4 regions of the Nocardiopsis coralliicola genome follow, and region 4 is predicted to be linked to each of the others. Evidence: predicted binding sites of a transcription regulator. Region 4 holds the regulator's gene; each other region holds the start of a gene.
The links. The regulator HrcA, encoded in region 4, represses chaperone genes, less so after heat shock. The targets are predictions, from matches to a motif close to TTGGCACTCTCNNNNNGAGAGTGCCAA.

Region 1 (7,589 bases), on a different contig from region 4:
CGCCGACCAGCTGGTGCGCCACAGCCTGGAGCGGGCCGCGGTAGGGCACCTGGCCTTCGATGCCCTCCGGGATGAGCTTCTCCTCGGTGCTGATGTCGGCCTGCGAGTAGCGGTCCTTGGAGAAGGAGCGGCCGCGCATCGCGCCGAGCGAGCCCATGCCGCGGTAGGCCTTGTACTGCTTGCCGTTGATGAAGATGAGTTCGCCGGGGCTCTCCTCCACGCCGGCCAGCAGGCTGCCCAGCATGACGGTGCTCGCACCGGCCACGACGGCCTTGGCAATGTCGCCGGAGAACTGCAGGCCGCCGTCGGCGATCACCGGGACGCCGGCCGGGCCGGCCGCCTTCGACGCCTCCATCACGGCGGTGACCTGCGGTGCGCCGACGCCGGCCACGACGCGGGTGGTACAGATCGAGCCGGGGCCCACGCCGACCTTCACGGCGTCGGCGCCCGCGTCGACCAGGGCCTGGGCTCCGGCGCGGGTCGCGATGTTGCCGCCGATGACGTCGACCGAGGTGTTGGCCTTCATCCGGGCCACCATCTCCAGCACGCCGGCCGAGTGGCCGTGCGCGGTGTCCACGACGAGGAAGTCGGCGCCCGCCTCGACGAGGAGCTTGGCGCGCTCCTCGGAGTCGGCGCCGACACCGATGGCGGCGCCGACGACCAGGCGGCCGTCGGCGTCCTTGGTGGCGTCGGGGAACTGCTCGCTCTTGATGAAGTCCTTGACGGTGATGAGCCCGCGCAGCCGGCCGGCGTCGTCGACCAGCGGGAGCTTCTCCACCTTGTTGGTGCGCAGCAGGCGCAGCGCTTCGTCGCGCGAGACCCCGACCGGCGCGGTGATCAGCGGCAGCGGCGTCATGACGTCGCCGACCCGGCTGCTGGAGTCGTGGATGAACCGCATGTCGCGGTTGGTCACCATGCCGAGCAGGCGGCCGTCGGAGTCGGTGACCGGCGCGCCGGAGATCCGGTAGTGCGCGCTGAGCCGCTCGACGTCGGCGAGGGTGTCGTCGGGGCTGCAGGTGACGGGGTCGGTCACCATGCCGGCCTCGGACCGCTTCACCAGGTCCACCTGCGCGGCCTGGTCTTCGGCGGAGAGGTTGCGGTGCAGGACGCCGGCGCCGCCCTGGCGGGCCATCGCGACCGCGGTCCGCGCCTCGGTGACAGTGTCCATGGCTGCGGAGACCAGCGGGATGCGGAGTTCGATCGAGCGGGTCAGCCGGGTCCCGGTCTCGGCCTCGCCGGGCTGCAGGTCGGAGTAGCCCGGCACGAGCAGGACGTCGTCGTAGGTGAGCCCCGGCGGCAGGACTTTGCCGCTCTCGCCCGAATAAAGCTGCGTCATATCCATCCCAACCACTCGCGCGTGTGTGCTCATCCTAGGCGGCTGACCACGGCCTTCTTGCCATGTCCGGCGAAACTGGGCGGCAGGGGGCGCAGAGTGCGCGGACTCACACGGCCCGCAGCGGGGCGGGGCGGGCCCGTCCGGGCCGGGCCCGGATGCGGCCGGCGGGCTCAGGCAGACAGGCTCAGCTGCCAGGACACCCCGAACCGGTCGTTCACCCAGCCGAACCGGGCGCTGAATCCGTAGGAGTCCAGCGGCATCAGCACTTCGCCGCCGTCGGACAGCGCGGCGAAGAGGCGGTCGATCTCGGCGGGGCTGGTGCACTGGACGAAGAGCGACACCGCGGGGGTGAAGCCGAAGCCGTGCGAGACCGGGCTGTCGATGCACAGGAAGGTCTGCTCCGCCAGCCGGAACGTCGCCTGCGCCACGGTGCCCTCCGGGCCGTCTCCGCCGGGTCCGTACCTGGTGACGTCGACGATCTCCGCGTCGTCGAACAGGGACGTGTAGAAGGCCATCGCGGCCTCCGCCTGCCCCTCGAACATCAGGAACGGGGTGACGCGCTTCTCGGTCGCGATGGACATGTCCGCCTCCGCGGTCGGGGTGGGCGCGCCGGGGCCGGTGCACCGGCCCCCGATTCTCCGGGATCCCTGCTGCAGCAGCGGGGCGACAGGCCGCGGCAGGTCAGAGCCTGCAGGGGTGGCTGCGGCGGATGCGCGAAGGGCGGGGGCAGCGGCGCGGTCCGGGGACGCGGCGCGCACCGCACTGGCCGGAGCCGCCCGTCCCGTTAAAAGAGGCGGTTCGCCACGGCCAGGCGCCGAAGCCGAGCAAGAGCTCGGTGCTGGGCAACCCGTACCGCGCCGGGCGACATTCCGAGTACATGTCCTGTCTCATCCGCTGATAGTCCGGCGATCACCCGCATGACGAGGAGCCGTCGCTGCTGTTCGGGGAGTTCGGTGAGGAGTGCGCGGGCCCGCTCTGCCTCGGCGCGGCGCACCGCGGCCTCCTCGGGGCCGGGCCCGTCATCGGGGTGGTCGGGCACCGCGTCGGTGGGCACGTCGGCGCGGGTCTGGGCGCGCAGTGCGTCGGCCACCTTGTGGGCCGCGATGCCGAACACGAACGACGCGAAGGGCCGGCCGAGGTCCTCGTACCGCGGCAGGGCCGCGAGCAGCGCGATGCAGACCTCCTGGGCGACGTCGTCGGAGTGCTGGCCGTAGGACTGCGAGCCGCGGGAGAGCCGGGCGCGGCAGTAGCGGACCACCATGGGCCGGACCTCGCGGATCAGCGAGTCCACCGCAACGTGGTCTCCCTGGACCGCACGCGAGCCCAGCTGGTCGAGGAGCCGGTCTTCCGGGGCGCGCTCGGCGGCTGCGCGCTGGTGTGCCCGCTGTCCGCGCAGCGTCCCCCCTGCGGCGCGTTGATCCCTCACGCTTCGCATCATGCCCCGCCTCCGCCACCCTTACGTCACGTTCCCCGGATACAGAATGATCACATTCGGGGGAAATGCCGGGCAAAACACGCGTGCCCCGGGGCGCTCCCCGGGGCACGCATGATAAGGCAGGGCGCCGCGAATCAGTGCCCGTGGCCGTGCCCGTGTCCGGCCTCGGCCTCTTCCTCCTCGGGCTTGTCCACGACCAGGACCTCGGTCGTGAGCAGCATCCCGGCGATGGAAGCGGCGTTCTGCACGGCGGAGCGGGTGACCTTGACCGGGTCGATGATGCCGTCGGCCATCATGTCGCCGAAGGTGCCGGTCGCGGCGTTGTAGCCGTGGCCGACCTCGAGCTCGGCGGTCTTGTGGGTGACCACGTAGCCCTCTTCGCCGGCGTTGACGGCGATCCAGCGGGCCGGCTCGACCAGGGCGGCGCGGACGATGCCGGCGCCGGTGGCCTCGTCGCCGGTGAGGCCGAGGCCGTCCAGCGAGCTGGCAGCGTGCACCAGGGAGACGCCGCCGCCGGCGACGATGCCCTCCTCGATGGCGGCGCGGGTCGCCGAGATGGCGTCCTCGAGCCGGTGCTTCTTCTCCTTGAGCTCGACCTCGGTGGCCGCACCGACGCGCAGCACCGAGACGCCGCCGGCCAGCTTGGCCAGGCGCTCCTGGAGCTTCTCGCGGTCCCAGTCGGAGTCGCTCGCCTCGATCTCGCGGCGGATCTGGGCGATGCGGTCGGCGACCTCGGCCTCCGCGCCGGCACCGTCGACGATCGTGGTGTCGTCCTTGGTGACGGTGATGCGGCGGGCCGAGCCGAGCACCTCGAGGCCGGCGTTCTCCAGGGTCAGGCCGACGTCCTCGGAGATGACCTGGCCGCCGGAGAGGGTGGCGATGTCCTGCAGCATCGCCTTGCGGCGCTCGCCGAAGCCGGGCGCCTTGACCGCGGCGACGTTGAGCGCGCCGCGGATCTTGTTGAGCACCAGCGCGCCCAGCGCGTCGCCGTCGACGTCCTCGGCGATGATCAGCAGCGGCTTCTTCTGCTGGACGATCTGCTCCAGCATCGGCAGCAGCTCGTTGAGGCTGGAGATCTTGCCCTGGTGGATCAGGATGACCGCGTCGTCGAGGACCGCCTCCTGGCGGTCGCCGTCGGTCACGAAGTAGGGCGAGATGTAGCCCTTGTCGAACTGCATGCCCTCGGTGAACTCGAGCTCGAGCCCCATGGCGGGGGACTCCTCGACGGTGATGACACCGTCCTTGCCCACCTTGTCGAACGCCTCGGCGATCATGTCGCCGATCTGGTCGTCCTGGGCGGAGTTGGTGGCGACGTAGGCGATGTCGGCGCGCTCGCCGACCTCGCGGGCGCGCTCCAGCAGGACGTCGGAGACCTTCTGGGCGGCCTGGTCGATGCCGGCCTTGAGCGACATCGGGGAGGCGCCGGCGGCAACGCTGCGCAGCCCCTCCTTGACCAGGGCGCGCGCCAGCACCGTGGCGGTGGTGGTGCCGTCGCCGGCGGCGTCGTTGGTCTTGGTGGCGACCTCCTTGACCAGCTGGGCCCCCAGGTCCTCGTAGGGGTCCTCCAGCTCCACCTCGCGGGCGACGGTGACGCCGTCGTTGGTGATGGTCGGAGCGCCGAACTTCTTGTCGATGACGACGTTGCGGCCGCGCGGGCCGAGCGTCACGCGGACCGCGTCGGCGAGGCGGTCCACGCCGCGCTCGAGCGCGCGGCGGGCGTCGTCCTCGAACTCCAGGATCTTGGCCATGCTCTGGGCTACCCCATTCGGATAGGTGCGAATACGGCGGAACGAGAACGCCCCGCCCGGCAGGTGCCGGCCGGGGCGGAAGCCGCGGCGCCGGCCGGGCCCGCCCGATAGAGGCGGGCGGGACCGGCCGCTGCGCCGGCGGCCGAGGAACTCTGGCTCTCGCTACTTCTCGACGACCGCGAGCAGGTCGCGGGCGGAGAGCACGAGGAACTCCTCGTTGTCGTACTTGACCTCGGTGCCGCCGTACTTGCTGTAGAGCACGACGTCGCCGACCTTGACGTCGAGCGGGATGCGGTTCTCGCCCTCGTCGTCCCAGCGGCCCGGGCCCACGGCCAGAACCTCGCCCTCCTGGGGCTTCTCCTTGGCGGTGTCCGGGATGACCAGGCCGGAGGCGGTGGTCTGCTCGGCCTCGAGCGTCTTGACGACGACGCGGTCCTCAAGCGGCTTCAGGACGGTCTTGGTGGCGGTCGACACGGTTGTGACCTCCCCCTTCAGGTTCGATCATGCGAAACGGCATTCTTGTCAAAAGGGGCGACCACGGCGGCCTGCCGTCGCGGGTGCCAGACCGGCCTCGTCGCGGTTAGCACTCTAGCGTGGAGAGTGCCAATACCGAACACTAGCCCGGGTCAACGGGTGCGTCAAACAACAGGTCACGGGGGACACATTGCCTGCTGAGCAGGGAATTGCGGCGCTGGCGGCGCTGCAGACGGCGGCCGGCGCACGGCTGCTTGCGGCGGCCGCGGAGGCCGCCCGCGAAGGCGATCCGCTGCGCGCCGCAGCGGCGGTCCGGTCCGCCGCCGAGCGCGACCCGCTGCCCGGCGCCGCACCGGCCGAGGCCGCCGCGGCCGCCCTCACGCAGGTCGGGCTGCGGGCGCGGGGACGGGCCAAGTTCGGTGCGGCCGCCGAGCGAATGTTCTTCACACCGGCCGGACTGGAGCAGTCCACCCGCACCGAGGTGGCCCGGCACCGGGCCGCGCGGTTCGCGGCGGCGTTCGCCTCCGGCGCCCTTCCCGCCGGCTCTCCGGTGGCGGACCTCTGCTGCGGCATAGGCGGCGACGCACTCGCCCTCGCCGAGGCGGGGCTGTCGGTCGAGGCGGTCGACGCCGACCCGTTCACCGCCGCCGTCGCCGCGGCCAACGCCGAGGCGCTCGGCGCGGCCGGCCGGATGGCGGTGTCGGTGGGCGAGGTCGGGCCGGACAGCGCTCCCCCGGGCCGGTACGGCGCGGTCTTCTGCGACCCGGCGCGGCGCGGTGCGCGCGGCCGCGTGTTCGACCCCGACTCCTACAGCCCGCCGTGGGGCGTGGCCGAGGAGCTGGCCGCGGCGGCGCCGGGCGCCTGCCTGAAGGCGGCGCCGGGCATCCCGCACGAGCGGATCGGGCCGTTCTCGCGCACCGGCGCGTCGGCGGAGTGGGTCTCGGTCGACGGCGAGGTGAAGGAGGCGGCGCTCTGGTACGGCGCGCTGGCCGACGTGCCGCGGCGGGCCACGCTGATCCGCTCCGCCGCGCCGGAGAAGCCGGCCACGCTCACCGGAGGCGAGGAGGAGGCGTCGGCGCCGGTGGCGGACGGCCCGGGCCGCTACCTCTACGAGCCGGACGGCGCCGTGGTCCGCGCACACCTGGTGGCGGAGGCGGCCGAGCTGGTCGGGGGTGCACTGCTGGACCCGCGGATCGCCTACATCACCAGCGACCGCCGCACCGCCACCCCGTTCTGCTCCGGCTACGAGGTGCACGCCGCGCTCCCGTTCTCGCTCAAGCGGCTGCGCGCCGAACTGCGCGCGCGAGAGGTGGGGACCGTAACGATTAAGAAACGCGGATCGGCCGTCGACGTCGAACGGCTCCGCCGCGACCTCCGCCCGTCCGGCCCCGGATCGGCGGTCGTGGTGCTCACCAGGATCGGCGAGCGGCCCTGGTGCCTGGTGTGTTCGGCGCTTCCCGCCGCCGGTCACGGCGCCGACGGAGGGTGACCGCCGCGGCCGGACCCGGACGCGCCCGGGCACCGCCGCGAATACCGCCATCACCGACGAAAGCCCCGAACCATCCCAGAATCGACCTTCCACATCCGCCCACGGCGGCGGAGCCGCGTGTCGTTACACTGAGCGCCGGTAGCCCCCCGCCCCCCACAGCCGCGGATCCGCCGACTGAGCCCGGACCCCCGGGCCTCCTCCGCAGCCGATACCATCACTCGCCGCAGGCGCATCGCAGCGGAGTGTGCACGGATCGCCCGCATCTGACCGTCGGCGCACAGCCGCCGGACGCCCCCTCAGCGCCCGGTGGCCGATCGAGACATTCGAAGGAGCACCTCGGTGGAACAGTCCAGCCACAACTTCCTCAACGGAGGAGGGCAGACCGGGATCTCCGACCGCATGCGCGACCTGCTCTCCCGGGCCGCGCAGGAGCAGGTGACCGAGCAGAAGTCGCAGGGCGCCGTCTCCGAGGAGATGCGGCAGCGCCTGGAGGGCATGGAATGGCTCCTCCGGGAGATGCGCGAGCGCGAGTTCGCCTCCCTGACCGAGTCGGTCGCCGAGGTCCGCTCCCGCGTCGACGACCTCACCTCCCGTGCACCGGAGTGGGCGGAGACCCTCGCCGAGCACATCGAGATGGTGGGCCAGCGCGTCAAGCCGCTCTCCGAGCTGCCGGCCCTCCGCTCCGACGTGCGCGGCGTCTCCGACCACGTCGGCACCGCCCTGGACCGGATCAAGGCGCTCGCCGAGGCGAACCTGCGCACGCACGCGGAGGTCGAGTCGGTGGCCGAGCGGCTGTCGGCGCTGGCGACCGCGCAGGAGGAGCGGCACGAGGCACTCGCTGCGCGGCTGGAGTCCCTCGCGGCGGAGCAGCAGGAGCGGCACGAGGCGCTCGGCACCCGCCTGGACGGCATCGAGTCGTCGCTGTCCACCGCGCTCGCCGACCTGCTCTCCACGGTGGAGACGGGGCTGAACGAGCGGCTGGAGCAGCGGCTCGACGAGCGCCGCGACGCGGTCTCGGCCGACCTGGAGCAGGTGCGCGCCGGCATCGCCGCCGACCTGGAGCAGACCCGGAGCGGGCTCGCCGCCGACGTGGAGTCCGCGCGCACC
Region 2 (7,589 bases), on a different contig from region 4:
GTCACGCGGCCGCGCCCGCGCGGAGCGCTAGCGGAATCAGGGCGGTCGGATTGCGTCTTTTCGACTTCGTCGTCGCTCATGGCTCACTCCGGGAGGTCGCAACGGGCCCGGAGCATACGAGCGCTGAGGGCGAGTGAACACCGTCCAGTGCGCAGAGGGCATTCGGCCATGCGCAGAGAGGGTGCGGAGCGACGAGACGCCAGGGTGTTGGCGGAGAGGGCGCGCCCGCCGTGGCTACTGGTGACCCCAGCAGGATTCGAACCTGCGACACCGGCTTTAGGAGAGCCGTGCTCTGTCCCCTGAGCTATGGGGCCTCGGGGGGCAATCCTAGCGGAGGAGGCGGGGCGGCGGGGTGCGGCAGGAGGGACCGGGCGGGGGTGCCTTTGAGTACTCTTGCGGTGGCGGGGTTGTCATCGACCCCGTGTGACCTCCGGCACATCAGGGGGTAGGCGCTTCGGCGCCGGGGCGGGTGGACGCGCCGCAGGAGCGCGCCCCGCGCGGCGCCGTCCCCAGGTCCGCAGCAGAGCAGCGGTGCGGCCGCACACCGCCGCAGGGCAGCGGGCCGCGGTACTCGGCGCGGCGCGTCCGATTGTGGACTTTGTAGTACCTTGCCATGCGGCCACCCCCCACGTTCGACGCCCGAGACCCGTGTAGCCGGAGGACCACGTGCCGACTTTTCGCGCAGCGCCGCGGCAGCACCACCGCGGGTCCGGCAGCGGGGCGGTGCCCGTCCTCTCCCTGTCCCGGGCCGCGCGGTCGCGCGGCGCGGCCGCCGTAGTCGTCCTGCTCCTCGCCCTGCTCGTCGTCCCCATCGGGCAGACCGCCTTCTCGCCCTACTTCTCCGTCGCCTTCGCCGACGACGACCTCGACGCCCTCGCGGACAAGGCGGAGAAGGCGAAGGACGACCTGGAGGAGGCGACCGACGCCTACACCGACCGCGAGGACGAGCTCGACGCCGCGCAGGACGAGCTGGTGGACACCCTGCACGACCTGCAGCAGACCGAGCTGAAGCTGGCCGACATGCGCGAGCCGCTCGCCGAACTCGCCAGCACGCTCTACCAGCAGCCGGACGCCGGCATCCTCGGCGTGATGACGTCGGGCACCATCCAGCAGGACCTCCAGGTCGACTCCTACGTCTCCAAGATGTCGGAGGACAAGGACTCCCTGATCGAAGAGGCCAACGACCTCCGCGACCAGCAGGTCGAGCTCACCAACGACGCCCAGCAGCTCCAGTCGGAGACCCAGCTCGCGCGGGTCGAGCTCAAGGTCGACCTGGACGCCCTCAAGGAGCAGTCCAAGGAGAGCAGCGACGCGCTCACCAAGGAGCTCGAGGACCGCGGGCTCGACGTCGACGCCTATATGGCCGGCGTCGAGTGCGACGCGGCAAAGGGCGAGCAGGCGTCCGGCTACCCCAACGGCCTGCTGCCGCAGGGGGCGCTCTGCGAGCTGCCGCAGGGCGACCACTTCGTGCGCGCCGACGCCGCCGTCGACTTCATGCGGATGAACGAGGCGTTCCAGAGCGAGATGGGCAAGCAGCTCTGCGTCACCAGTTCCTACCGCGACATGCCCAACCAGCAGCGCGTCTACGCCGAGCAGCCGCCCGGAAACGCGGCCGTGCCCGGCACCTCCAACCACGGCTGGGGCCTCGCCGTGGACCTCTGCGGCGGCGTGCAGAACCAGGGGTCGCCCGAGTTCAACTGGCTGGAGGCCAACTCCACCGAGTACGGCTGGTTCCACCCGGAATGGGCCTACTCCAACCCGTTCGAGCCCTGGCACTGGGAGTACGAGGCCGAGTACGCGGGCTAGGGCGTGCTGGGGGCACCTGTCCTGCTGCGACGAACGCCACCCACCCAACACGCCCTGGCAGAGCGCCGCGCCGCCGCCCTCCACCGGCGGAGGGCGGCGGCGCGGCGCTCCGGGGGCGGCCTCCGGCGGATTACGGGGCGGCGGTGGATCCCGTGGCGGCCGGCGCCTCCGGGGTGATCTCGGAGGTGCACTCGGGGCAGCGGTCGGCCTGGTTGCTGATCTCGCTGAAGCAGCGCGGGCACTCGCGCGTACTGGCCTCCTCGGCCTTGGTCATCCGCTCGAGCAGCTTGGAGACCGGCAGCACCACGAAGAAGTAGAGGATGGCGGCGGTCAGTACGAAGCTGATCATCGAGTCGATGAACGCGCCGTACAGGAACCGGCTGCCGTTGATCTCGAAGTACAGGTCGCCGAACTGCGGCACCCCGCCGAAGATGCCCAGCAGCGGCGTGATGAACCCGGCCGTGAACGCGGTGATGAGTTCGGAGAACACCGCGCCGATGACCACCGCGACCGCCAGCTGCACCAGGTTGCCCTGCAGCAGGAACTGCTTGAATCCACTCACCGGTACTCCATCCCTTTCGGGTTCTTCGCAGACGAATGCCCGGCGGTCGGCGCCGGGCGCGCAGCTCCGCCGGGGCGGGCCGGAGGGCTGGGGGGCTCCGGGTGCCGCTGCGGCAGCGGCGGTACGCGGGCTGTCCGCGGTACGGCCGCCCGCAGGAACTGCGCGGAACAGGATTCACTACGCAGTGTCGGTGGTCAACCGCGGATGGTCAGGCTGAGAGGGCCGGCCGCACCGTGCCCCGCGATCCGGCGGGACTCCCCGGGGGTGACCGCGACGACGATCAGCGCCCCGCCCGACCCGCCCCCGCCGGCGCCGCCGCCGGGGGCCGCGCTGCCGTCCCCGGGCACGGCGATCACCGGGCGGTCCTCGGCCAGGGCGGCCGCCTCCTGCGGCGGCGCAGGGCCGGCGAAGTCGCCGCCGGCGAGCGCGGCGGCCGCCAGCACGTCGACGCGGCTGCCCGGCGCCAGCAGGGCGACCGCCCCGCCGTCCGCGATCCGCACCGGCGCTGCGACGAGCCCCGGCCCGTAGTCGGCGGCGGGCGCATCGGCGAACCGCGCGGTGGTGAGCACTTCGCCCCGGCGGACCGGGCCGGTGAGGAGCCGGCCGACGGCGTCCTGCTGTGTGCGCAGGGCGCCGTCCGGCGCGGCGGCGGCCGCGATCCGCGCGGTGCGGACGGCGTCGGCGGCCACCGGGTCCAGCGGCGACAGGTCCCGGGCGGCCACGACGAGGTGCTCGACCCGCTCGGGCGGGGGCCGGACCACCAGCAGGGCGCCCACTAGGGCCAGCCCCGCGCAGAGGGCAGCGAGGCCGCGGCGGTGGCGGGAGAGGGCGAGGGCGGCGCGGACGGGCATGGCAGCACCGTAGGCAGCCGCCCCGCCGTCGCGGAACGCCCGTGCAGGAACCTGGGGAAAAGCCGAAGCGGCCGGCGGCCCGCCTCCGGGCGCACGCGAAAGGGCCGGACCCGCCGGGTCCGGCCGTGGGAATCGCGGTGCCGCGCGGGGAGGGGCAAGGGCTCCCCGCGGCCGGCTACGCCTTCGCGGCGGCCTTCGGAGACGACGGAGACGGCGAAGACGAGGAGGAGCCGCTGGACGCGCCGTTCGACGACCCGTTCGAGGACGACCCGTTCGAGGAGGACCCGCTGTCCGAGGAGCTTGAGGTGCCGCTCGACTCGGACGAGCTGCTGGACCCGGAGTCCGCGGAGCTGCCGGCCGAGCCGGAGTCGCCGCCCGAGTCGCCGCCGTCCTTGCCGGAGCTGCCGGTGACGGCGGAGCGGTCGGAGGTCTTGGCGCTGTCGGTCCGGTAGAAGCCGGAGCCCTTGAAGACGATGCCCACCGCCGAGTACACCTTGCGCAGCCGGCCCTCGCAGGAGGGGCACTCCGTCAGCGAGTCGTCGCTGAAGCTCTGCACGACCTCCAGCGGCGTGCTGCACTCGGTGCAAACGTACTGGTATGTAGGCACGGCAGTTCCTCCTCCTTGGCACTCTTGCCCATCGACTGCTAAATAGTACGCGCTCGCGCACGCGGACCGCGAACGCAGGCCCTGCCGGGCGGGGCCGCGCCGCCGCCCAGTGGAACGCGGGCGGCTGAGCTGCTTGTTCCGCCCGGCCCGGTGCGGCGGCCCCCGTCACAGCATCCGCACGCCCCCGCGGGGCGTCGCGATGCCCTGCACCGGGCGGTCGTGCGGTTCCGCGGGCACCGTATCGAGGAACTCGGTGTCATAGATCACCGCGATCGTGCGGGTGTCCGGGCCGACGCGTGCCAGAGCCCGGTCATAGCAGCCCGCCCCCTTGCCCAGCCGCCGCCCGGACGGGTCGGCCGCCAGAGCGGGGCAGAGCACCGCCGCCGTGCGGGCGATGGCCTCCGGCCCGTACCGGCGGCCCGTCGGCTCCAGCAGCCCGTGCCCGGCCGGCGCCATCGAGTCGGGCCCCTCGTAGGCGGCCCAGTCGAGGTCGCCGCTGTCCAGGAAGACCGGCAGGAGGACATAGCAGCCGCGCTTCCACAGCGCCGCGACCAGCTTGCGGGTGTCCGGCTCGGTGCCGACGGAGTAGTAGGCGGCCACGGTCCCGCCCATGCTGAGCACCGGCAGATCGGCGACGCTGTCGCGCAGCGCCGACCCGGCGGCCGCGCGCTCCGCCTCCGGCATGGTCGCCCGCTCCTCCAGCAGCCGGCGCCGCAGCCGCTTCTTCGCCTGCGCCCGCTCCCAGCCGCTCCCGCCGGCGCTCTCCGCCGCCGCTGCACCGTCGTCCATGGCCGCCATTGTTCCAGGCGCCGCCCGCGGGGGGCCGGGCCGCTGCGCAGTCGGCTCCGGGCCCGCGCGCGGGACGTGCGGGTCCGGCTGCGTCCGCCCAGGGCACGGCACCGCCGGAATGGAGCCCAGCGGTCTAGCGTCGCCCGGGCCGCGGCGGTGCCGCCGCGGGGGCGCGGCGGTGAGTGCCCGGGAAAAGGCCGGTGAACGCCGGGGGCGCGGCGGTGCCGTCGCTCCTGGCCACCGCGAGCGATGCAGGTCAGCACGCGCGCGGCGGGCGCGGGGCGCCGCCGCCGGTGTCCTAGAGTGCCGTCATGACGGATTCGCGACAGTCCCCCGCTCGGGTCACGAAGGCCGTGGTGCCGGCGGCCGGCTTGGGCACCCGCTTCCTGCCCGCCACCAAGGCCACGCCCAAGGAGATGCTCCCGATCGTGGACAAACCCGCGATCGAGTACGTCGTCAAGGAGGCGGTGGGCGCCGGGCTGAGCGACGTCCTGATGATCACCGGCCGCAACAAGCGCTCCATCGAGGACCACTTCGACCGGGCCTACGAGCTCGAGGAGGCGCTGGACGCCAAGGGCGACGCGGAGCGGCTGCGCGCCGTGCGCGCGCCGAGCGAGCTCGCGCAGGTGCACTACGTCCGCCAGGGCGAGCCCCGCGGCCTCGGCCACGCCGTGCTGTGCGCGGCGGCGCACGTGGGCGGCGAGCCGTTCGCGGTCCTCCTCGGCGACGACCTCATCGGCGAGCGCGAGGCCCTGCTCGAGCGCATGATCGAGGTGCAGTCGGAGCGCGGCGGCAGCGTCGTGGCGCTGATGGAGGTCGAGCCGGAGCAGGTGTCGCTGTACGGCTGCGCCGCGATCGAGCCGACCGAGGACGGCGACGTCGTGCGGGTCACCGACCTCGTGGAGAAGCCCCCGATGGAGGCGGCCCCGAGCCGGTGGGCCGTCATCGGCCGCTACGTGTGCGCCCCCGAGGTGTTCGACGTCCTGCGCGAGACGCCGCCCGGCCGCGGCGGCGAGATCCAGCTGACCGACGCCCTGCGCGAGCTGGCCCGCCGCAAGCCCGACGACGGCGGCCCCGTGCACGGCGTCCTCTTCCGCGGCCAGCGCTACGACACCGGAAACAAGGTCGACTACCTGCGCACCGTCGTCGAGTTCGCGTGCGCCCGCCCCGACGTCGCCGCCGAGTTCACCCCGTGGCTGCGCGCCTTCGCGGCGGAGCAGCTCGGCGCCGCGGACTCCGCAGAACAGGGCTAGAGGAGCACGGCGGCCGCTGCCCCCTGCTCCCGCCAGCGCGCCCGTGCCGCGCGCCGGACACCCCGCGGATGCGGCCGCCCGGCGGGGTGCGGTCGCTCCCGCGTGCGCGGTCCGGGATGATTCCTGGGGTCCGGACCAGTGGGCCGGCGCCCGCCGGAAGCGCGAGAGGCAGATCAGCCGCCGAGGCGCCCGCCGCGCGCCTGCCTCCGCCCGCCCTGCCGGTCCGGACCGACACCACTCCGCCCACCGCGGCGGCGGTCCCAACGGAGGTCAGCAGATGAAGAGCGTCGACCAGCACATCGCCGACATCCTCGGCACGGTCCGCCCCGTCGAACCGATCGAACTCGACCTGCACGGCGTCCGCGGCGCCGTCCTGGCCGAGGACGTCGTCTCGCCCGTGTCACTGCCGCGCTTCGACAACTCCGCCATGGACGGCTATGCGGTGCGCGCGGCCGACGTGGCCGGAGCCGCCGAGGACGCCCCGGTCCGGCTGCCGGTCACCGCCGATATCCCGGCAGGCGACTCGGCGCCGCACACCGTGGCTCCCGGGCACTGCGCCCGCATCATGACCGGCGCCCCGCTGCCCGCAGGGGCCGACGCCGTCGTCCCCGTCGAGCAGACCGACGGCGGCCTGGCGGAGGTGGCCCTCCGCCGCGCCCCCGCACCGGGCGCCGCGGTCCGCCCGGCAGGCGGCGACGTGCAGGAGGGCGACACGGTGCTGCGCCGCGGCGTCCGGGTCGGAGCCGCCGAGATCGCCGTACTGGCCTCGGTCGGCCGCCGGTCGGCGGTGGTCCACCCGCGACCCCGAGTCGTCGTCCTCGCCACCGGCGCCGAACTCGTCGAGCCCGGCCAGCCGCTCCAGCCCGGCCAGCTCTGGGAATCCAACGCGCACATGCTCACCGCGGCCGCCGCCGACGCCGGCTGCGACGCCTACCGGCACACCCTGGTCGGCGACGACCCCGGCGAGGTGCGGCGCGCGATCGACGACGTGCTCGTCCGCGCCGACCTCCTCATCACCACCGGAGGCGTCAGCATGGGCGCCTACGACGTGGTCAAGGAGGTGCTGGCCGACCGGGACACCGTGCACTTCACCAAGATCGCGATGGAGCCGGGCAAGCCGCAGGGGTACGGCACCGTCGGCGACGATGACACCCCGGTGATCACGCTGCCCGGCAACCCGGTCAGCTCGTTCGTCAGCTTCCAGATCCTCGTGCGGCCCGCGCTGCTGCGCCTGCGCGGACTGGAGCCGGAGCCGCTGCCGTCGGTGCGCGCCCGCCTCACTGAGGCGGTCGCCACGCCGACCGAGCGGCGCTGCTTCCGCCGGGCCGTCCTCGGCAGCGATGCCGGCGGCACGACGGTGGCACCGGTCTCCCGGCAGTCCTCGCACCAGCTCTCCGCGCTCGCCTACGCCGACGCCCTCGCCGTGATCCCCGAGGGCGTGTCCGAGCTGCCCGCCGGAGCCGAGGTCGACGCGGTGCTGCTGCCGCGCCCGTGACGCGGGCCCGCAGCGCGGTTGTCCACAGCCGCGGCCATCCCGCTTCCGGAGTGGGGGCGCGGTCCCTAGAGTCGGAGTGCCCGGCGCACCGGGGAGCAAGGAGGACGGCACCGGAGCAGGGACACCGAGCCGCGGCGCTGCGGCGGGGGAGAAGGAGCAGGTGCTCCGCCGATCCCGCCCGTGCCCGGGCCCCGCGCCCCCTCCGCACTCCCCGGCCGGGCCGCGT
Region 3 (7,589 bases), on a different contig from region 4:
TGTGCACAGGGATGCCCCGTGCGGGGGGTGATAAAAGGTCTCGCCGGGGACAGGGGGCCGCAAACGTCCCGCGGGTGGCGGCCGACTGTAATGCGCGCCACCCGGTCTGGCCCGGCGGCGGTGCCGTCCGTTACAGTAGCGATCGCCCTTCCGAGCGGTTCCGTGGACAAAACGGACTGCCCGGGGCTGCCGAGCGCCTCCCGCTCCGCCCCGGACATCCGCGGCAGCGCAGCCGCCACGGCCCGCCAGGGCGCACGACCACAACTGCATATTGCTCATCCAGAGGGGTGGAGGGACCGGCCCTGCGAAGCCCCGGCAACCATCACTGGCGTCATGTCCGCGCAACTGCGGGGCGTCAGCGACAGGTGCCAACTCCGGCCTGGGGCCAGATCGGTCGCCAGGGAAGATGAGGGGAGACGCCTCGCTCATGGCGACCACCGCCGCAGAAAGCACCCGCACCGGCCTGTCCGGCGCCGGCACCTCCGCCCGGCCGTTCGGCCCCGCCACCGCCCTGTCCTGCCGCGAATGCGGCGAGCGCTACGACCTCGCCCCCAAGTTCGCCTGCGAGTTCTGTTTCGGCCCCCTCGAGGTGGCCTACGACCTGGCCGGCGTCACCCGCGAGAGCATCGAGGCGGGCCCGCTCAACATCTGGCGCTACGCCGGCCTGCTGCCCGTCCCGGACGACGTGGACGCGCTGCCCAACATGAAGCCCGGCCTCACCCCGCTGGTCCGCGCCGACCGCCTCGCCGCCGAGCTCGGCCTGCGGTCCCTGCACGTCAAGGACGACTCGGGCAACCCCACCCACTCCTTCAAGGACCGCGTGGTCGCGATCGCCGTCGAGGCGGCCCGCACCTTCGGCTTCCGCACGCTGTCCTGCTCCTCCACCGGCAACCTGGCCGGCGCGGTCGGCGCCGCCGCCGCGCGGGCCGGCTTCGAGTCGTGCGTGTTCATCCCGGCCGGCCTGGAAGAGGGCAAGGTCGTGATGGCCGCGGTCTACGGCGGCCGGCTGGTCGCCATCGACGGCACCTACGACGACGTCAACCGGTTCTGCTCGGAGCTCATCGGCGACCCCGCCGGCGAGGACTGGGGCTTCGTCAACGTCAACCTGCGGCCCTACTACGCCGAGGGCTCCAAGACGCTGGCCTACGAGATCGCCGAGCAGCTCGGCTGGCGGCTGCCCGAGCAGATCGTCATCCCGATCGCCTCCGGGTCCCAGCTCACCAAGATCGACAAGGGCTTCCGCGAGCTGATCGCGGCCGGCCTGGTCGAGGACCGCCCCTACAAGGTCTTCGGCGCCCAGGCCACCGGCTGCTCGCCGGTGGCGCAGGCGTACGAGCAGGGCCAGGACGTGGTGCAGCCGGTGAAGCCGGACACCATCGCCAAGTCCCTCGCCATCGGCAACCCGGCCGACGGCCCCTACGTACTCGACGTCTGCCGGCGCACCGGCGGGGCGGTGGCGCACGTGGGCGACGACGCCGTGGTCGACGCGATCGGCCTGCTCGCCCGCACCGAGGGCATCTTCGCCGAGACCGCCGGCGGCGTGACCACCGGCGTGCTGCGCAAGCTGCTCGCCGAGGGCGCGCTCGACCCCGAGGCGGAGACCGTCGTCCTCAACACCGGTGACGGGCTCAAGACGCTGAACGCCGTGCAGGCCGGGGTGACCGCCACCATCGCGCCCTCGCTCGACGCGTTCAAGGGCGCCGGCCTGCTCTGAGCCGCTCCGGGAAGCAGCCCGCCCGCACCCCTCCTGCCGCGGCCGGGGACCCGGCCGCGGCCTACTCCAGCACCCGCACGCCTCCGGTGCGTGCCGTACCAGCAGCAGATACAGGAGAGACGAGCATGAGCGTCACCGTTCGAGTCCCCACCATCCTCCGCACCTACACCAAGGACGCCTCGCAGGTCAGCGCCGAGGGCGGCACGCTCCAGGAGGTGCTGGCCGACCTGGACGCCAACTACCCGGGTATCCGCGCCCGGATCCTGGACGACGGCGGCACGCTGCGCCGCTTCGTCAACGTCTACGTCGGCGACGAGGACGTCCGCTTCGCCGAGGGCCTCGCCACCCCGGTCAAGGCCGGCACCGAGGTGTCGATCATCCCCGCGGTGGCCGGCGGCTGCTGAGCCTCCGCCCCGTTCCGCGGCACCGCAGGCCGCCGCGTCCGGTTCCGGCCGGACGCGGCGGCTTTTGCCGTGCGGGGGAGCGGGTCGGTGCGGCTGTGCCGGGTGCGTGCGCCGGAACAGCCGGCCGCTGCCTGTGGACAAGCCGGTGACGGCGCCGCCTCAGGCGCTGCTGACCTGGGCGCGGGCGGCGATGCAGCGGTCCGCCGGGTGCACGCGAGACGTTTGCACTCGCCGGGGGGGAGTGCTAAAAAGGGGATCGTTAGCACTCCGAGAGTGTGAGTGCTAATCCCAGGATCGAGGCGATGAGGCCGCGCCCGCCGGCATCCGGACCGCCGGACGGACTCGGCCGTCCGTCGCGGGCGTCGGCTCGTTCCTTCGCGTATCAGCCCGTCCCGGGAGGACACGAAGTCTATGGCAGCCAAACTCATCGCGTTCGACGAAGAGGCCCGGCGCGGCCTCGAGCGCGGCATGAACACTCTTGCTGACGCCGTCAAGGTGACGCTCGGCCCGAAGGGCCGCAACGTCGTGCTGGAGAAGAAGTGGGGCGCCCCCACGATCACCAACGACGGTGTCTCGATCGCCAAGGAGATCGAGCTCGAGGAGCCGTACGAGAAGATCGGCGCCGAGCTCGTCAAGGAGGTCGCGAAGAAGACCGACGACGTCGCGGGTGACGGCACCACCACCGCGACCGTCCTGGCCCAGGCGCTGGTCCGCGAGGGCCTGCGCAACGTGGCCGCCGGCGCCAACCCGGTCGGTCTGAAGCGCGGCATCGAGGCCGCCGTCTCCCGCATCAGCGAGGAGCTGGCCAACCTCTCCAAGGAGATCGAGACCAAGGAGCAGATCGCCTCCACCGCCTCCATCTCCGCCGGCGACTCGCAGATCGGCGAGGCCATCGCCGAGGCGATGGACAAGGTCGGCAAGGAAGGCGTCATCACGGTCGAGGAGGGGCAGACCTTCGGGCTCGAGCTGGAGCTCGCCGAGGGCATGCGCTTCGACAAGGGCTACATCTCGCCCTACTTCGCGACCGACCTGGAGCGCATGGAGGCGGTCCTCGAGGACCCCTACATCCTCATCGCGAACCAGAAGATCTCCAACAACAACGAGTTCCTCCCCGTTGTGGAGAAGGTCCTGCAGGCCGGCCGTCCGCTGATGGTCATCGCCGAGGACGTCGAGCAGGGCGCACTGCAGACCCTGGTCGTCAACAAGATCCGCGGCAACTTCAAGTCCGTCGCCGTCAAGGCCCCGGGCTTCGGCGACCGCCGCAAGGCGCAGCTGAGCGACATCGCGGTGCTCACCGGCGGCCAGGTCATCACCGAAGAGGTGGGCCTCAAGCTGGAGAACACCGAGCTCGACATGCTCGGCCGCGCCCGCAAGATCGTGGTCACCAAGGACGAGACCACCATCGTCGACGGCTCCGGGGACGCGACCGCCATCCAGGGCCGCGTCACCGAGATCCGCAACGAGATCGAGCGCACCGACTCCGACTACGACCGCGAGAAGCTGCAGGAGCGCCTGGCGCGCCTGGCCGGCGGCGTCGCGGTCATCAAGGCCGGTGCCGCCACCGAGGTGGAGCTCAAGGAGCGCAAGCACCGCATCGAGGACGCCGTCCGCAACGCGAAGGCGGCCGTCGAGGAGGGCATCCTGCCCGGCGGTGGCGTCGCGCTGCTGCAGGCGGGCGTCCCGGCCTTCGAGAAGCTGGAGCTCGCCGGCGACGAGGCCATCGGTTCGGACATCGTGCGCCGCGCCATCGAGGAGCCGCTCAAGCAGATCGCGGTCAACGCCGGCCTCGAGGGCGGCGTCGTGGCGGAGAAGGTGAAGAACCTGGAGGCCGGCATCGGCCTCAACGCCGCCACCGGCGAGTACACCGACCTGTTCAAGGACGGCGTCATCGACCCGACCAAGGTCACCCGCTCCGCGCTGCAGAACGCGGCCTCCATCGCCGGCCTGTTCCTGACCACCGAGGCGGTCATCGCGGACAAGCCGGAGAAGGCGGCCCCGGCTGCCGACCCGACCGGCGGCATGGGCGGCATGGACTTCTAGTCCGCCTCCCGGTCCACCGGGTCCGCGGCACGTCCCGCGACAGTGAGGGCGGCTCCCCAACCGGGGGGCCGCCCTTCGTGCTGTCCGGGGGCCGCCTTCCGGCCCCGGCGGGGACCCGCCCGGGACAGGCTCGCTCAGGCTCGGCGGTAGAGCGAGTAGTCGGCGCCGGTGTCCAAGGTGCGCGTCCAGACCCGCTCGACCGCCGCGGGGGCGTAGGGCGATCCGTCGAAGAGCGGGAGACCCGCTCCGAAGATCACCGGATACCGCTTGACCAGGAAGTTGTCGATCTCCGGCAGCAGCTCCGCCGCAGCCTTGGGCCCGCCGACCAGGCAGATGCCCAGCGGGCTGTCCTCCGCCTTCAGTTCCCGGATGCGCTGCAGCGGGTCGGAGGCGACGAACTCGACCTCGGGCTCGGTGTCCGGGCCGAGCGTGCTGGACAGGACCACTTCCCGCATATGGGCGTAGGGGCGGGTGACCCCCTCGTCGAGCGCCACCTCGTAGGAGCCGCGCCCCTGGACCAGGGTGTCGAAGTGCCGGTTGGGGCCGAGGTCCAGCCCCAGGTGGGTGCGGATCGCCGCGGGCACCAGCTCCGGGTACTCCTCGAAGTGGAACGCGGTGCCTTCGTCGTCGCCCGCGCCGTTCGGGAAGGCGGAGAAGTCGCCGTCGGGTGCGCAGACGCGGCCGTCGAGCGTCACGGCGACGAAGTAGGTCAGTTCACGCATGGGGGCCTCGGCTCTCTCCGGAGGCGCCCGGTGCCGACCGCCTCGAGGTGTTCCCTCAACCGCTCCGGTTGAAGTACTTTGTTTATAGTACTTCGGGCGTAGTGGTGCAAGTGTAGTGGTTGAGTAAGGGGGCCGCAGTGCCCGCCCCGGAGGCGCTCCGCCGCAGATCGGAGTGCGTGAGCAGAGGAGAGAAACCGTGGTCAGAAATCCCGAGCGGCGCCGGGCGCTGCTCGACGCAGCACTGTCGGTCCTCGCCGCGCAGGGCGCGCGCGGGCTCACCTTCCGCGCGGTCGACGCCGATGCCGGTGTTCCGGCCGGCACCGCGTCCAACTACTTCGCCGACCGGGACGACCTGCTCACCCAGGCCGGCCGGCACATCTACGTGCGGCTCACACCGGACGAGGGGGCCATCGACGCCCGGGTCGAGGGCGCCTCGACAAAGGCCGACCTTGCGCGGCTGATGAGCTGGACGGCCGGCCGCATGGCCGCGGACTCCACCGGCTACCTCGCCCTGCTGGAGCTCCGGCTGGAAGCCACCCGCCGGCCCGCGCTGCGTGCCGCGCTCACCGAGCGCACCCGCGAGGACCTCGCCATGAACATGGCGGGCCAGGAGGCGTCGGCCATGCCCGGCGGCCGTACCGAGGTGGTGCTGCTGTACCTGGCCATCAACTGGCTGGTGATGGAGCGCCTCACCCTGCCCGGCGTGCTCGCGGACGAGCCGCCGACCGAGGAGATGATCGCCCTGATCGTCGACCGCCTGGTGCCCGAAGGCTCCTAGGGCGTCCCGGGGGGCAGCTGCCCTGCTGCGCGTCCCTGGCACGCCCCCCGCTGCGTTCTCCTCTTCTCGACAGGGAGGACCCGCCCCGACCCCTTCGCCGGCCGTGCGGCGGGTGCCCCAGGACACCGCTCGCGGCAACGCCGCCCACCCGGCACCCCCCCAGCCCTCCGCTCCGCCTCCGGCGGCCCCTGCCGGATCGTCTGCCCGGTTCCCGCCGCGGCCGCGATTCGCAGGCGGCGGCTGGCCGCAGTCGGCCACGGCCTGCAGGCCGTGGGGTGGCCCCTTCGCGTTCCGGTCCGTGTTTTCCCAGCTCACAGGGGTATTGCGTGCGATTCGGCGGCGATCGGGCGGCACGAGCCCGGCGGAGGAGGAGAAACCAGTGCAGATGTGGATGACTTAAGGAACCGGTGCGCAGGCCGGGGCGTCGGAAGCGTTCGTGGAGGATCGTTCCGACACGGTCCGACCATCGCGAAGCAGCCCAAGCGGTTCTGCGCCTTTGGCTGTGATGAGTCGGAGTGCCGCTGCCCCGGTGGCGGTAGTGCTTGTGAGGGCGCTGAGTACGGGCGCGGTTTCGGTGGAGGGGAACAGGGATGCAGGCCGGCGAATCGGACCTTTTCGACACGGTCCCGATCATCGTGAAGCAGCCCAAGCGATTCTTCATCGATGAGTCCGAATACCACTGCTTCAACGGCCGGGGCCGGCACGTCGCCCATGTCCGCGAGATCGGGCTGAGCGGCGGCATGCAGGCGCTGCGCATCATGGCCAAGAACACCAGCGGGTTCGCCCGCCGGCTGGTGGTCGAGGACGCCTGGCGGCGTCCCCGCCTGGTCATCGACAAGCAGTGGTCGCTGTTCACGGCGTCCACCACCATCGCGCTGCCGGACGGCCGCCCGGTCGGCTACATCGACCAGGACTTCCGGCTGTTCAAGGCCGGCTTCCGGCTGCTGGACGCGTGGAAGCAGCCGGTCGGCACCATCGCCGGCGACTTCTGGGGCTTCCAGTTCCGCCTCGAGGACGCCGGCGGCCACGAAGTGGCGAAGGTGGACCGGTCAGTGCCCGACCTCGGAGAGCTGTTCTCCTCCGCTGACAGCTACGTGCTGTGGCGGCGCTACCCGAACCTGCCGGAACCGCTGCGCACCCTCGTCCTGGCCTCTGGGATCACCGTCGACCTGGTGATCGCCGAAGGCAAGTAGCGCCCGTCCGCGCCCCGGCCCGCCGCCCCGTGTCCCCGGCGGCCGACCGCGCGTTGACGGCGCTGTACCACCCCCGCGGTGCCCTGCGCCCGCTCCGCGGGGCCCGCATACACAGGAATACGGAGTACCCCGGATGTCCCTCCCCTTCTCGTCCGCTGCCCTGCCGCGCGCCGCAGGCAAGGCCCTGGCAGCCGCGATGATCGCCGCGAGCCTCACCATGCTGAGCGGGTGCGGCACCCTCATCAGCGCCATCGCCCAGCAGGGACAGGACGCCCCCAGCCCGGAGGTCCCCTCCGAGGAGGAGGTGCCCTCGGAGCCGGCCGAGACCGGCCCCGGCGGCACCGAGGAGGATGTCGACGCCTTCGACATCGCCCTGGGGGACTGCCTCAACGACCAGACCGTCGAGGGCGAGGTGCAGTCCGTGCCCAAGGTGGACTGCGCTGAGCCGCACGACTCCGAGGTGTACGCGACCACCATCTCGGAGTACGAGAGCTACCCCGGCGACGGTGAGATGGAGACCGAGGCCGACGACTTCTGCTACCAGGAGTTCGAAACGTTCGTCGCCGCTCCGTACATGAACTCCAAGTACGACTACAGCTTCTACACGCCCACCCAGGAGGCGTTTGACGGCTACGAGCGGGAGATCGCCTGCGTCATCTACGACCCCAACGGCCCGGTCACGGGCTCGCTCGCGGGCGCGGGGGAGTAGCAGCCCAGCTGGCGCGGCCGCGCCGCCAC
Region 4 (7,589 bases):
TCGGGTCGGTGACGAAATCGATGAGCTCCTCGACCCTTCCGAGCAGCTCCGGTTCCAGGTCGGCGTAGCTGCGCACGGAGCCCAGGATGCGCTGCCACGCCTCGCCCGGCTCTTCGCGGCTGCCCAGCGCCTGCAGCACGCCCGTCTTCCAGTCCGTGCCGCGCGGGACCTCCGGCCACGCCGCGATACCCAGCGCCGACGGCTTCACCGCCTGCCACACGTCGATGAAGGGGTGCCCGGTCACCAGCACGTGCGGGGAGGAGACCTGCTCGGCGATCCGGCTCTCCTTGGACCCCGGAACGAGGTGGTCGACGAGCACGCCGAGGCGCCGCCCCGGGCCGGGGCCGAATTCGGCCACGACCTCGGGGAGGTGGTCCACCCCCTCCAGGAATTCCACCGCGACCCCCTCCACCCGGAGGTCGTGGCCCCAGATGCGCTCCACCAGTTCGGCGTCGTGGGCGCCTTCCACGTAGATGCGGCTCTCCCGGGCGACGCGGGCCGGCGCGTTGCGCACCGCGATCGACCCCGAGGCGCTGCGCACCGGGCCGGACGGCGCCGCGCGCGCCGGGCGCACCGCGGTCACCGCGCGGCCGTCGAGCAGGAACGCGGCCGGCGCGAGGTCGAACACCCGCGTCGCGCCGCCCCGGTCCTCCAGGGTCACGGTGGACTTGTCCCACGTGGTGACGGCGCCGCAGAAGCCCTCGTCGGCGGATTCGAGCACCAGGCCCGGCTCCAGCTCGACCCGCTCCACCGCGCCCTTCTTCGGCCGGCGCCAGTCCCCGGCGAGGACGTCGCCGCCGTACCTGTCGGTTCTGTCGCTTCGTCTCGGCACGGGCGGGAGTGTAGCGGGCGCGGTGCGCGAGCGGCAGGGCAGCGGCGGGCGCGGCGCGGCGGCCGCGCCCCCTGCTGCCCTGCGCCGCCGGTCGTCCGGAGCGGCGGCGACCCGCTATGCCGCGCGGCGCCGCGCGGTGAAGCACGCGGCGATGATGCCGCCGCCGAGCGCGCCGCCGACCAGCGGCGGGAGGGCGATCGCGGCGAAGGAGAGCGGCAGGCCGCTCGCCCCACTGGGGATGCTGTCTGCGGTCACCGTGAAAGCGGGCGGTGCCTCTGCGCCGGCGGCCGCGCCCCTGCTGCAGTCCAGCGTGTACTCGCCCGCGTCCTCCGGAGTGACGGCGCCGATCGTGAACCACTCCGTATCGCCGCCGTAGTCGATGACGGCCTCCTCCGCCGGCGGAGCGACGGCGAGGTCCTGGCCGCCCGGGCCGGCCACCGCGCAGTCGGCGCTGCCGTCCGCCCCCGGGCTGTCGGAGAGCAGCGTCCACTCCTGCCCGGCCTGCCCGCCGGAGACGGTGAAGGCAGCGGGGTCGCCCTCGGTTTCAGCGGCAAAGGCGGGAACCTGCTCTCCCCGGTCGATCGACCAGACCAGGCCGGCGCCCGCACCGGCGAGGCCGAGCACGAGGGCTGCGGCGCCCAGGAGGTAGCGGGCGCGGCCCGGCCTCTTCAGCGGGCTTCCCGGGCCGCCTGCGCCTCTGGGGCTGGTCGGGCCGCCGGTACGGCCGGGGCCGCCCGGGGCGCCGGAGTCCGCCGGCTGCTGTGCTGCGTCGCCGCCCGGCAGGCGGTCCGTACCGGGGGTCGGGGGGTGGGTGCGCAGAGCCATCGGGCGATGGTCCCTCTCCCGCCCGCGGGGTGCAAGCGGTTCGGCCGATTCGCCCGGCAAGTGCGCCTTTCGCGGCACCGGCCGCGCGGTCCGGTGCGGCCGCCGCAAGCCGGACTTGGCCGGGAGGCATAGAATTAGCACTTGAGACTGCGGAGTGCCAGGAGGTGAGTGCGTGCTGAACGATCGGAAGCTCGCGGTGCTACGCGCCATCGTCGAAGACTTCGTCTCCACAGAGGAGCCGGTCGGGTCGAGGGCGCTGTCGGAGCGGCACACGCTCGGGGTGTCGCCCGCAACGATCCGCAACGACATGGTGGCGCTCGAGGACGAGGGCTACATCGCCCAGCCGCACACCAGCGCCGGGCGCATCCCCACCGACAAGGGCTACCGGCTGTTCGTCGACCGGCTGTCCACGGTGAAGCCGCTGTCGCCGGCCGAGCGCCGGGCGATCGAGACCTTCCTCGGCGGCGCCGTCGACCTCGACGAGATCGTCGCTCGCACGGTGCGGCTGCTCGCGCAGCTCACCCGGCAGGTGGCCATCGTCCAGTACCCGTCGCTGACCCGCTCCGCGGTCCAGCACGTCGAGCTGGTGCCGATCGGCCCGCAGCGGCTGATGATGGTCCTCATCACCAACACGGGCCGGGTCGAGCAGCGCGTGGTCGACTCCCGCGACACGATCGCCGAGGAGTCGGTGGAGGCGCTGCGGCGTGTGTTCAACCACTCCCTGGCCGGCACCTGGCTCTCCGACGCGCGCTCGATCGCCGCGCAGCTGCCCGAGCAGGTGGACCCGCAGGACCGGCCACTCGCCCAAGCCGTGCTCTCGGTCCTCCTGGAAAGCCTGGTCGAGGGGCACGAGGAGAAGGTCGTGCTGTCTGGGACGGCCAATCTCGCGGGCATGGGATTCTCCGCTAGCCTGCGGGACGTACTCGAAGCGCTGGAAGAAAACGTCGTCCTCATCCGTTTGCTCGGTGAGGCGGGAGACCCTTCCATGCTGACAGTGCGCATCGGTGCGGAGAACTCCCACGAAGGGCTCAGGGGTACCTCCATCGTGTCCGCCGGCTACGGCGTCGGCGACCAGTCCCTGGCCAAACTCGGAGTGGTGGGACCGACGCGCATGGACTATCCGGGAACGATGGGAGCGGTTCGCGCCGTGGCCCGATACGTAGGTTCGATATTGGCGGGGCAGTAAGTGGCCAGAGACTATTACGAGATCCTCGGTGTGCGCCGGAACGCGTCCAAGGACGAGATCAAGAAGGCGTACCGGCGACTCGCTCGGGAACTCCACCCTGACGTCAACCCCGACCCCGCCACCCAGGAGCGGTTCAAGGAGGTGACCCAGGCGTATGAGGTCCTGTCCGACGAGCAGAAGCGGGCCATGTTCGACCGGGGCGCCGATCCGTTCGCTTCGGGCATGGGCGGCGCCGGCGGCGCCGGCGGGTTCGGCGGCGCGGCCGGGTTCCCCTTCGACGACATCCTGAACGCCTTCTTCGGCGGCCAGGCCGGCCCCCGGCCCGGCGCGCGGGAGCGGGCGCGGCGCGGCCGCAGCATCAAGGTCCGGGTCGAGCTGGACCTCGCCGAGACCGCGTTCGGGGTGACCAAGGAGGTCACCTTCCCCACCGCCGTGCTGTGCTCCACCTGCCAGGGCGAGGGCACCGCGGCCGGCACGTCGCGGCACACCTGCGGCATGTGCCAGGGCAGCGGCGAGGTGACCCAGATGCAGCAGTCCTTCATGGGCCGCGTGATGACGTCCCGCCCCTGCCCCCAGTGCAGCGGCCAGGGCACGGTCATCTCCGACCCGTGCGCCGACTGCTCCGGCGAGGGCCGGGTGCGCGAGCGGGTCACCCGCACCGTGCAGATCCCGGCGGGCGTCGAGGACGGCACCCAGATCCAGCTGGCCGGCGAGGGCGAGGTCGGGCCGAACGGCGGCCCGCGCGGCGACATCTTCCTGGAGATCGTCGAGCGCGCGCACCCGCTCTTCGAGCGCCGCGGCGACGACCTGCACTGCACCGTCACCGTGCCGATGACGGCCGCCGCGCTCGGGGCTTCGTTCGCCATAGAGACCCTCGACGGCGAAGAGGAGATCGACCTGCGGCCGGGCACCGACTCCGGCCACGTGATCACCCTCGGCAGCAAGGGCGTGCGGCACCTCGACGGGGGCGGCCGCGGCGACCTGATGATCAAGTTCGAGGTGGAGACGCCGGGCAAACTCGACGAGGAGCAGGAGGCGCTGCTGCGCAAGCTCGCCGAACTGCGCGGCGAGGACAAGCCCCCGGGCAAGTTCAGCCCCGGCCACGGCGGCCTCTTCTCCCGCCTCCGCGGCGCCTTCGGCGCCCGCTGAAGCAGTACGGGCAGCAGCAGCACGTCCGCCCGCTCCGCACGGATCCCGTGCGGAGCGGGCGGACGGCTGTGCGCCCTCTGACGCACCGCGGCCACCGCACCACCGCACCACCGCACTGTGAAGGGACGGGCCGCCATGACGGTTCCGGTGTTTCTCGCCGAGCCGGGCGCACTGGACGGTGCGACCGCCCTCCTGACCGGCCCGGAGGGCCGGCACGCCGCAACGGTCCGCCGCATCGCGGTGGGCGAGGCGGTCGACCTCGTCGACGGGGCGGGCACCCGCGCCCGCTGCACCGTGGCCGAGGTCGCCAAGGACACCGTGCGCTGCACGGTCCAGCAGCGCCGCACCGACCCGCCGCCGCAGCCGCCGCTCACCGTCGTGCAGGCGCTGCCGAAGGGGGAGCGCGGCGAACTCGCCGTCGAGGTGATGACCGAGGCCGGCGCAGACCGCATCGTGCCGTGGGCCGCCGAGCGGTGCATCACCCGGTGGAAGGGCGAACGCGCGGCAAAGTCCCTGGCCAAATGGCGGTCCGCCGCGCGCGAGGCCGCCAAGCAGTCCCGCCGCAGCCGCCTGCCGGACGTGGCCGGCCTGGCCTCCACCGCCGAGGCGGCCGAACTGGTGCGCGGCGCCGCGCTCGCCGCCGTCCTGCACGAGAGCGCCGAGGAGCGCCTGGCTGCCCTGCCCCTTCCGGTACCGCGCGAGCAGACGCCCGCGAGGGCGGGCGGCCGCTCGGCAGCCGAGGACGGTGATCCCGCAGTAGCGGGGATCGTGCTGATCGTCGGCCCCGAAGGCGGCGTGTCTGACGCCGAACTCGACGCCTTCACCGCCGCCGGCGCCATCCCGGCCCTGCTCGGACCGACTGTCCTGCGGACCTCGACCGCGGGTGTCGCAGCGCTTTCCGTCCTGCAGGCCCGGCTCGGCCGCTGGTAGACCGGCGGCACCCCACCGCTGTCCTGCGGTCGAGGGGCCGCCGCGCGGCGCAGCGATCGGCGCCGAGACGGAGATCCGGACGGTGCGCCGGGTCCGAGGGCCGGTCCGCCACTCCGCGGAGCCGCCGGCCGGCGGGGCCCGGCCTGCCGCCGCTCTCTCTGCAGGCTCTCTGCAGGGCGTTGGCGAGCCCAGCAGGCGAGGCGGACTCGGCCCGGGTCGGCGCCCGTCGGCACCCGGCGAAGAGCTGGAGTGCGGAGCCGCCGATGAAGCCGGAGAAGAAGGAACCGCTGGAGAACGCGCGCGGTTCCGGCCGCGGCCCCCGCGGCCCCCGCGACCGCCGCACGCACGCGGCGGAGGTCTTCCGGAGCGGCCCGCTGTGTCGCCCGTACGAAGCGCCGCCCGAATGAAGCCGCGGCTGTGCACGGCCACCAGGGAGCGCTGCCTGTTCCCGCAATCAGCCGGCCGACCCGATCGAACGGCCGGAGCGGTGACCGGTGCCACCACGCGCGATGGCACCGGCGGCGCTGAGCCGGACGGTGCCGCGGCGCGGCGGCTGAGGCGGTACAGGGCCGGAGCCGGGATGCCGGTCCTAGCCGGAAGGTGCTGTGCGTGCGCCGGCGGCGCACGGCCGCCCCGGAGGCCGTGCGCCGCCGGGGCGGCCGTGGCGGACTACTCGACCGGGGGTTCGATCGGCTCGGGCGACGAGCCGTCGCCGCCGCCCGGGTCGGGGGAGGGGGCCTCGCCGTCGCCGTCGCCCGGTGCGGGCTCCTCGGTGCCGGGGAGCGGCTCGCCCGGTTCGCCGCCGGGCTCCGACGTCGAGCCGGTGCCGGGGCCGTCCGTGGGGCAGGGCTCCGGGTCGGCGCTGGCGCTGCGCTCCGGACCGCCGGTGGCCATCGGCGTGGGGGCGTCCGGATCGGTGCCGGGCTCATCGCCGGGCGGGGCGCAGTCCATCGCGGTGGCCTCGCCGCCGCCCTCGCCGCCTTCGGTTCCGGTGCCGCCCGTCGGCTGCCCGCCGGGGTCGGTCCCGCCGCTGCCGCCGCTGCCGGAGGTGTCCCCGTCCGCGGGGTCGCGGGACTGCTCCGGGGCCGCGTAGTCCTGCTGGCCGCCCCCCGCCGCGGACTCGTTCGCGGTCGGGAAGACCTGGTCGCGGAATTGCGGCGTGCCCAGCAGCACGGTGCCGGCGATCGCCGCCGCGGCGCCCACCGCCAGTGCCGGGCGGAGCCACGGCACCGCGAACCAGCCCGCCGCCGAGCGCCCCTCGGCGCGCTCGCGGATGCGGGTCAGTGCTTCCGGTGACGGATCGACCGCGTCGGCCTCTGCGCGCAGGATCGCGCGCAGCCGCTCCTCGGTCTCGTCGTTGAAGGGTTCGGTCATGTGGTCTGCTCCAGAACCGTGCGCAGCGCCGCGATGCCACGGGCCGTGTGGCTCTTGACCGCGCCCTTGCTGATGCCCATCGCGCCGGCGATCTGCGCTTCGGAAAGATCACCGTAGTAGCGGAGCACAATAGCTTCACGCTGCCGGGTGGGCAGCTTGCGCAGGGCGGCGATCACTGCGTCGCGCTCGAGCGCGCCGATCGCTCCGTGCTCGGCGCTGGGCGCGTCCGGCAGGGCCTTGGGGACATGCTTCTCCACCACCGCCCGGTGGCGCAGGACCGAGCGGGCGCGGTTGACCACGGACTGGCGCAGATAGGACAGCGCCTTGTTGGGGTCGCGCAGCCGCCGCCAGGCGCCGTGCATCGCCACGAACGCATCCTGGACGACTTCCTCCGCGGTCGCGTGGTCGCGCACCAGGAGTGCGGCCAGCCGGACCAGGGGCCGGTAGTGCTCGCTGTAGAGCTGCGTCACCGCCTGGTCGGCATTCCACTCGATCGCTGTCGCCGCGGTCCTGCCCGCGACCATCGTTTCCGTCGTCACGTCCGTTTGACGCGCGCCCTTGTCGCCAGGTTTACGAAAGGGCATACCTGTTCTTCTCGTCGACGTGTGGTTCCGGCACATCCGCGCCGACGTCCGCAGCCGGGAGGGGCCGACCGGGGTGGAACGGACGGGCACGGACCCACCACCATAGCCCTCCCCATGGCGCGGGCGCGGAGGTTCGCCCATCGCGGCCGCCTCCTCCGTGCCCCCGCCGCAGCCCCCGCTGCGGCATGATGGGGCGGGTCAGAGCCCAGCCGCAAGGGAGAGTGGGGGCGCAGGTGGCGCAGCGAGACCCGGATTGCCTGTTCTGCAAGATCGTGGCGGGCGAGGTGCCCGCCGACGTCGTCCGCGAGGACGGCCGCACCGTCGCCTTCCGCGACATCAATCCGCAGGCGCCGACCCACGTGCTGGTCGTGCCGAGAGAGCATGTGCCCGACGTCGGAGCCGCCGCCCGGGCCGGCGCCGGCCTGGTGGACGCGCTCGCGGCGGCCGCCGCCGAGGTCGCCGGCGCCGAGGGCATCGGCGACGCCTACCGGCTCGTCTTCAACACCGGGTCGGGCGCCGGCCAGACCGTGTTCCACGTGCACGCCCACCTGCTGGGCGGGCGCGGCCTCGAGTGGCCCCCGGGATAGCCGGCGGGCCGGGCGCGGCGGAAATGCCGACGCGCGCGAAAAGGGCGTGTGGCCCTGCGGTGCGCCCCGCTACGGTTCTCCGCGGCGCCCGGGGGATCCTGCCGCCGGGGACCGGGTGCGCA

Region 1: the regulator HrcA is predicted to act here: its motif matches at 5,100-5,126, upstream of groES (co-chaperone GroES).
Region 2: the regulator HrcA is predicted to act here: its motif matches at 3,842-3,868, upstream of ACYVGT_RS12945 (FmdB family zinc ribbon protein).
Region 3: the regulator HrcA is predicted to act here: its motif matches at 2,378-2,404, upstream of groL (chaperonin GroEL).

Annotation. Positions count from the first base shown of each region.
Region 1 covers NZ_BAAGXT010000035.1:31,717-39,305, forward strand. The annotation lists gene guaB (IMP dehydrogenase) at 1-1,336, opposite strand, end outside; gene ACYVGT_RS20715 (VOC family protein) at 1,507-1,917, opposite strand; gene shbA (RNA polymerase sigma factor ShbA) at 2,121-2,762, opposite strand; gene groL (chaperonin GroEL) at 2,906-4,519, opposite strand; gene groES (co-chaperone GroES) at 4,682-4,993, opposite strand; gene ACYVGT_RS20735 (THUMP-like domain-containing protein) at 5,184-6,482, shown strand; gene ACYVGT_RS20740 (coiled-coil domain-containing protein) at 6,822-7,589, shown strand, end outside.
Region 2 covers NZ_BAAGXT010000014.1:98,996-106,584, forward strand. The annotation lists tRNA gene ACYVGT_RS12925 (tRNA-Arg) at 239-314, opposite strand; gene ACYVGT_RS12930 (D-alanyl-D-alanine carboxypeptidase family protein) at 724-1,806, shown strand; gene ACYVGT_RS12935 (MscL family protein) at 1,937-2,368, opposite strand; gene ACYVGT_RS12940 (SAF domain-containing protein) at 2,563-3,219, opposite strand; gene ACYVGT_RS12945 (FmdB family zinc ribbon protein) at 3,395-3,826, opposite strand; gene ACYVGT_RS12950 (5-formyltetrahydrofolate cyclo-ligase) at 3,992-4,615, opposite strand; gene galU (UTP--glucose-1-phosphate uridylyltransferase GalU) at 4,927-5,868, shown strand; gene glp (molybdotransferase-like divisome protein Glp) at 6,146-7,363, shown strand.
Region 3 covers NZ_BAAGXT010000008.1:158,954-166,542, forward strand. The annotation lists SAM riboswitch class I at 273-413, shown strand; gene thrC (threonine synthase) at 428-1,714, shown strand; gene ACYVGT_RS08950 (ubiquitin-like small modifier protein 1) at 1,840-2,118, shown strand; gene groL (chaperonin GroEL) at 2,530-4,158, shown strand; gene ACYVGT_RS08960 (dihydrofolate reductase family protein) at 4,293-4,880, opposite strand; gene ACYVGT_RS08965 (TetR/AcrR family transcriptional regulator) at 5,077-5,658, shown strand; gene ACYVGT_RS08970 (phospholipid scramblase-related protein) at 6,249-6,851, shown strand; gene ACYVGT_RS08975 (septum formation family protein) at 6,985-7,560, shown strand.
Region 4 covers NZ_BAAGXT010000010.1:71,142-78,730, reverse strand. The annotation lists gene ACYVGT_RS10100 (DUF3097 domain-containing protein) at 1-832, opposite strand, end outside; gene ACYVGT_RS10095 (hypothetical protein) at 947-1,657, opposite strand; gene hrcA (heat-inducible transcriptional repressor HrcA) at 1,830-2,843, shown strand; gene dnaJ (molecular chaperone DnaJ) at 2,844-3,992, shown strand; gene ACYVGT_RS10080 (16S rRNA (uracil(1498)-N(3))-methyltransferase) at 4,128-4,922, shown strand; gene ACYVGT_RS10075 (hypothetical protein) at 5,592-6,296, opposite strand; gene ACYVGT_RS10070 (SigE family RNA polymerase sigma factor) at 6,293-6,820, opposite strand; gene ACYVGT_RS10065 (HIT domain-containing protein) at 7,114-7,467, shown strand.